Regions from separate parts of the Zunongwangia sp. HRR-M8 genome, predicted to be linked through region 3. Evidence: riboswitches for the same ligand, from Rfam matches in the RefSeq annotation. Region 3 holds a riboswitch; each other region holds the start of a gene.
The links. Region 3 has a riboswitch for thiamine pyrophosphate ahead of tenA (thiaminase II). Riboswitches for the same ligand answer to the same signal wherever they lie in the genome.
Positions count from the first base shown of each region.

Region 1: another riboswitch for thiamine pyrophosphate. It lies ahead of thiM (hydroxyethylthiazole kinase); the one in region 3 lies ahead of tenA (thiaminase II).
Region 2: another riboswitch for thiamine pyrophosphate. It lies ahead of thiS (sulfur carrier protein ThiS); the one in region 3 lies ahead of tenA (thiaminase II).

Region 1 is NZ_CP115161.1:2,313,388-2,315,657, reverse strand. It holds gene thiE (thiamine phosphate synthase) at 1-364, opposite strand, end outside; gene thiM (hydroxyethylthiazole kinase) at 364-1,158, opposite strand; TPP riboswitch at 1,223-1,316, opposite strand; gene PBT89_RS10035 (sugar phosphate isomerase/epimerase family protein) at 1,514-2,270, shown strand, end outside.
Region 2 is NZ_CP115161.1:3,728,791-3,731,060, forward strand. It holds gene thiC (phosphomethylpyrimidine synthase ThiC) at 1-713, opposite strand, end outside; gene thiS (sulfur carrier protein ThiS) at 766-969, opposite strand; TPP riboswitch at 1,067-1,162, opposite strand; gene PBT89_RS16270 (6-pyruvoyl trahydropterin synthase family protein) at 1,348-1,797, shown strand; gene PBT89_RS16275 (UDP-2,3-diacylglucosamine diphosphatase) at 1,966-2,270, shown strand, end outside.
Region 3 is NZ_CP115161.1:2,082,574-2,084,843, forward strand. It holds gene hxpB (hexitol phosphatase HxpB) at 63-725, opposite strand; gene tenA (thiaminase II) at 722-1,384, opposite strand; TPP riboswitch at 1,456-1,549, opposite strand; gene PBT89_RS09040 (transposase) at 1,767-2,138, shown strand; gene PBT89_RS09045 (IS3 family transposase) at 2,135-2,270, shown strand, end outside.

The DNA.
Region 1 (2,270 bases), 230 kb from region 3:
TTTGATCGTTTTCAAGCTGTTCCAAGTATTCGATAGAATATCCTATAGATTTATTTTTATTCCATTTTTGCTGAATTTCAGAAGGAGGCACATCATTATTTCCCACATGAATTCCGAAGGCATCTACCGCTTTTGCAACTTCAAGATTATCATTAATAATAAGCGGAATTTTATATTTATCAGTGATTTTTTTTAGCGCTTCGGCATTTTTGATGAATGCTGAAGTGTCTAAATTTTTCTCCCGAAGCTGGATAATATCTACTCCTCCTTCGATAGCCATTTCAGCTACCTGAAGTAAAGGATGATGCACACAACTTTCTTCTGAAATAGCCAAGTATAATTGGTACGGAAAATCAGGATGCATTATTCGCTAATTTTAAGATGAGAAAGGAATTCCTCTTCAGTAATATTGTATAATTTATCGAGTAAATTTAGTTGAAGACTACCCGGTCCGGCCGAATTTTTAGCAGCGATTTCGCCACAAACTCCCATTAAAGCCATGGCTGTGGTGGTAGCTTCAAATTTATTATCGATAACTGCCGCAAAAGCAGCTGTAATTGCGGAAGCCGAGCACCCAAGACCGGTAACTTTTGCCATTAGTGCATCACCATTTTTTAGTGAAATTTTTTGATGCCCATCAATAATGATATCGGTCTCTCCCGATATACAAACCACTGCTCCAAATTCTTTATTTAAAGATTTGGCTGCTTCGATAGCTTCAGTACTTTCAGCAGTGCTATCTACTCCTTTTGTAGTAAGATTTGAAGCTTTAGCCAAAGCCATAATTTCTGAAGCATTTGCTCTGATAATTGTGGGTTTTAGCTCTAGTAACTCGGCGATAATTTCGTTGCGGTAAGGCGTTGCGCCGGCACCTACAGGATCTAAAAGCCAGGATTTACCAAGGTCATTTGCTTTTTTTGCAGCTTTAATCATGCTAATGCTCCAGTACTCATCTAAAGTTCCTATGTTAATCACTAGCGCCTGGCAGATGCTTACCATATCTTCAATTTCAGATTGGGCATGGGACATAATAGGAGAAGCTCCAGCTGCCAATAAAGCGTTTGCAGTATTATTCATCACTACATAATTAGTAATGTTGTGAATTAATGGCACCGATTTTTTTAAATCTTGAATATGTTGCCAAAGAATTTTTTTCATAGTTGGGTCAGTTTTTGGCTTTAGAGAAAACTGCTTAGAAAAAATAAAGGCAAGTACACGAGCCTAAGTTTGGCAAACTTTTTCCTACGACGATTTTATCGTATCAGGTTCAAAGGGACTCTCTCAATTCTTCTTTCAGAATACCCCTAAAGCATCGTAAAATTAAGGTAAAAATGAGGGCTGATAAAATTTTTGATGAATTAAGTTTACCAGGTTTATTTTTTGAGCAACGTTTCTTTATTAAACATTAAATATTCTATATTTAGCAAGAATATTCGTTAAATTAGGTAAACCGGAGCACTAGTTCAATATTTAAAATGGTATTGCGGGCATCCTTTTTCTAAAATGTAATTATATGAAAACTCTTAAAAATCTTCGCAGTACTTTACTAATTTTATCGCTACTTGCTTCTTTCCCGATTTTGGTGCAGCGACAATTTGGTGCAGCTACGCTTTATACGGTTAGGGAAGAGATGGCAAAATCGCCAGAGGAAACTATCGATGAAGTTGCAGATATTGGATATTTATATATAGAAGCTGCTGGTTATAACGATGGTCTGTTTTATGGAATGAAGCCTAAGAAATTTAAAAAATTATTAGGTAAATATCACACCAAACCATTAAGCTCCCATCAAGGTGGCGTAACCATGGAAAATGTAGATCAGATGATAGCTGATGTGAAAAAAGCCGGCTTTCAATATTTTGTGATTCCTGTACCGCCAATGGGTAAGTTTACTTTTGATGAGCAAACTCAGACTATGGGAATGGACGATGATCTTGATTTTTTAGTCGATATCTTTAATACTATAGGTGAAAAATGTAAAAAAGCCGGGATAGAATTATTGTATCATAATCACGATTTTGAGTTTAAGAAAAACGAAAATGGAATAGTACCAATAGAATATTTCTTAGAGAATACAGATCCAGATTTGGTGAATTTTCAGATGGATTTATTTTGGGTAACAAAAGCTGGTGCAGATCCTGTAGCTTATTTCGAGAAATATCCTGGCCGTTTTAAATTATGGCATGTAAAAGATATGGATGAAGCAGGTAATTTTACTCCGGTAGGAGAGGGAACTATAGATTTTGAGAGGATTTTAGAAAAAAGAAAGG
Region 2 (2,270 bases), 1.6 Mb from region 3:
TCTTCTTCAATAGAAGAACTTACCGCAGAATTCCCAATATTGGCATTGATTTTAACCAGGAAATTACGCCCAACAATCATTGGTTCACTTTCCGGATGATTAATATTACTTGGTATAATTGCGCGTCCTTTGGCAACCTCATCTCTAACAAATTCAGGAGTAATTACTTTAGGAATACTCGCCCCAAAACTTTCGCCCGGATGTTGCTCGGTAATCTGATTGATTTCCTGAAGCTTCTGATTTTCCCGAATAGCAATAAACTCCATTTCTGGCGTAATAATGCCTTTACGCGCGTAATGCATTTGGGTTACATTTTGCCCCGGTTTCGCTTTTAAAGGTTTTCGAATTCGTTTAAACCGAAGTTCATCTAACTTTTCGTTCTCTTCACGCTGCCGTCCATATTCTGAGGAAAGTCCAGATAATTGCTCTACATCTTCTCTTCCTGAAATCCATTGTTGGCGAATGGGTTGTAAACCTTGGCGCACATCAATTTCTACATTTGGATCGGTAAAAGGACCACTGGTATCGTACACCAAGACCGGTTCGTTTGACGTTTTTGTTCCGTTAAATTTATCGACGGTATCATCAAGCATAATTTTACGCATAGGCACCTTCACATTTTCGTGAAGTTGGCCTTTTACATAAATTTTTTCTGAATTTGGAAAAGGCGTTCTGCTGATGGCTTCTTCCCTCGGTAATTGGTTAGGTTTCATACTAAAAAGGTTTAGATTGATGTTTAAAATTTGATTACTGAAAATAAAACGATCAACCGCCTTGCGTAGCACGAATCACCAATACGTTACTGCCTTCTTCCACTAGTGTGTGTTCCCACTGTGGTTTAGAAATAATTTCGTTGTTAATGGCAATAGCAATTCCTGAAGCCTGAATATTCAATTGCTCCAATAACTCCTGAAGCTTTACAGGTTCTTTAAAAGAATGGTTTTGGTTGTTGACGTTTACAGTTATCATATCGTTTCGATTTTAATAGCCGTAAACCAAAGAGGATGGTCTTTGAAGAAAAGTAATATGAAATAGAACTTACCCCTTAATTTGGATAAAATCAATTCAAAATTTTCTAACTTTTCCCTTCGCAGATGCTAATCTGTATCAGGTTCAAAGGGTTTTTCTCAGCCGAATTGAATCAGCACCCCTAAAGTTTACTTTCTCAAAGTTAAATGAAATAATCCGAATTAAAAAAATGCTAAAGGCTTATTATTCTATTTTGAATACACTTTTAATACCTTTGCACTTAAATTTCCCGAAAAGTTTCCGAAGCAATTTTTCATAATTTCAGCTTTAAAATTTTAGGGAAATCCAAATTATATACGGCAGACTTAAAATTTCGGTATGGCAAAAATCAGGATTACCAAACAATTTTCTTTTGAAACAGGACACGCACTTTACGGCTACGATGGTAAGTGTCGCAACGTCCATGGCCATAGTTACAAACTTAGTGTAACCGTTATTGGAGAACCAATTAGCGATACTGATAATGTGAAGTACGGTATGGTAATCGATTTTGGCGACTTAAAAAAAATCGTAAAGTCTGAAATTGTAGACCAATTTGATCATGCCACCGTTTTCAACAAAAATACGCCTCATATAGAACTCGCGAAAGAATTAAAAGATCGTGGACATCACGTGATTTTAGTAGAATATCAACCCACCAGTGAAAATATGGTGATCGATTTTTCTCAAAAAATAAACAAACACTTACCAGGTCACATCAAACTACATTCGCTAAAACTTCAGGAGACTGAAACTAGTTTCGCCGAGTGGTATGCCAGCGATAATTAGGGCGTTCCCCTAGCGGGTCGGGCTATTCGCTTTATCTTTTTTATTTGCTTTGTAATTATGTTCTCAACATTTACAGGTGCTAACTGGCAAATAAAAAAGGATGCCGCTACTATCCCTAACGCAAAACATCTTTGTAGAAATAAGTATATTTGATTTATATTTCATCGTATGCAACTACCTACCGGAAAAAAGGTTTACTTCTCTAGCGATAATCATTTAGGTGCTCCTACCAAAGAAGCCAGCAAAGTACGCGAGGCGATATTCGTTAAATGGCTGGATGAAATTAAAGAAGATGCAGCGGCTATTTTTTTACTGGGCGATCTATTCGATTTTTGGTTTGAATATAAGCATGCCGTACCAAAAGGCTTTGTTAGGGTTTTAGGGAAACTCGCTGAAATTAAAGATAGCGGAATTCCGATTTATTTTTTCGTTGGAAACCATGATTTATGGATGGAAGATTATTTTGAAGAAGA
Region 3 (2,270 bases):
GCTTAAACACGCAACTAATCTTATACAAACACGTTGTACACAATATAAAAAAACATCCGTCACTAAATGAAAATTCTATTTATTGAATTTAGATTCGAAAATGAATGAATTACGAAATCTTCAATTTTTTCTTTCATTATTAAGTTTTCTTTTTTTGGACGATATGCTACAGTTTTCATTCCAGCACTCTTTGCTGACAATAAACCAGAATAAGAATCTTCAAAAACAACACAGTTTTTAGGATTTATTTTCAGATTTTTAGCAACAGACAAATAAACTGCTGGATTTGGTTTACCCTTTTTTTCAAATTCGGCAGATGTAAAAAAATCGAAATAATCAGATATATTTAATTTTTCAAGAACAACTGGAATTAGCTCATATGGTGCATTTGTTGCGAGGCCTATTTTAAATCCTTTAGTTTTTATAAATTTCAAAAGACCTTTTATTCCCTTAATTTCTTTCCCTTCTTTTTTAATCAGCAATTTCACGCATTCAATAACTTCGTTTTGAACATCTTGAAATGATTTACCTTCCCATTGATAATAACCGTACCAAAATTTAGTAACTTCAATTGTGGTCATAAATTTTGTTTGACTACATAATTCAGGTGTTAGACTAACACCTAATGAGCCAAAAACTTTTTTTTCTGCAATTTCCCAAAAAGGTTCAGAATCAATCAGAACACCATCCATATCAAAAATTACCGCTTTTATTTCTTCTTTCATTTTTTAAACTCTTTCCATTTTTTTATTTGATATGATGAATCCCAGAACTCAAATTCCAATCTTGTAGATGTAATGAAAACTTCTGTCATACGAGCTTGAATTTTTGTCGATGCATTAAAAGCAAAATTATCGCAAATATCAATTGCATCTTTAACAACTAAATCAAAGTCATTACCTGCATATGTATCAATCCATTTTTGATACGGGTTATTTTTGCTTTTCTGATTTTCATAGATATATTCCCCCACTTTTTTATAAATCCAAAAGCAAGGCAATACTGAAGCCATTCCAATCTCAACTGATTCGAATGAAGAAACAGCTTTGATATGACTTGTATAATGATGAATTAAAGGCTCAATAATATTTGACGGAACAATATTAAAGTCTTTGAAATAGAACTCGTGTAATTCTCTTTCAGCTATAATAGCAGTTTCAGCAAAATGAATAAGAGATATTGTCTCTTTGACATCATAACTTTTTGATGCTAGTAAGGATAAAGTTTTTCCGAAATTTTCTAAATATTTCGAATCTTGTTGCATATAAAACTTAAATTTTTCTTTATCTAAATTACCATTCATCAATTCCTGAATAAAAGGCATTTTTAAAATTGAGTTAAAAATAGGCTTAATTGTTTCCCAAGATTTATCTGACCAAGTCATATTTTATACAATTTAATTTAATAAAAATATGGATAGATAGGTCTGATTAATAAAAGAGGAAGTTCTCTCTCATTAATTACTAGACTTTTCCCTACGATAGTGTTAACCATATCAGGTTCAAAGGGACTCTCTCAATTCTTATATAGAATACCCCTAAAGCTTGACAAATATAGTATTTATTAAGTAAATTGAATAGAAATACTGTGTACAACACCGTATACCAGCAATTGCGGCTTTGTGTCCTGCGGACACAACCGCGCAAGCATAAAAGTCGGGGATTTTTTCTATCTTAGTTGTCTAATTCCCGCAACTGACGGGTATACAATACCGTTGTGCTTCATACTGACCCGTCCTGAATAAAGGCTACATAATTTCAAACATTATGTATAAAAATGACAGAGTAATCAGACGGTATTCCGAATCGTTCAAACTAAAAATTTTAGACGAACTTACGGCAGGAAAACTAAACAAGTATCAACTAGGGAAAGCTTACGGCATTGCTCCAACAACCATCAATGAGTGGGTCAGAAAATATAACCGTAAAGACCTTATGAACACCAGAGTGACTGTGAAAACAAAAGATGAGATTACACGTATCAAACAGCTTCAAAAAGAAATTGAACAGCTGAAGAAACTTCTTTTGAAAAAGGATATGGACGCCCTTATAGAAGATTCTTATCTTGAAGTGGCAGCAGAACAGCTGGGCTATAAATCAGTGCTTGAACTTAAAAAAAAACTAAGTATCAAGCCTTGATCAAGGCCAAGCAGAAATCCAGAGGATCTGCATCCCTCTCAGCCATAACAGCCTATTTTGGTCTTAAACGTGACGCCTACTATAAATACAAACGTAGAGAAAACAAACGTTCAGAACTAGAAAATAAGGTTG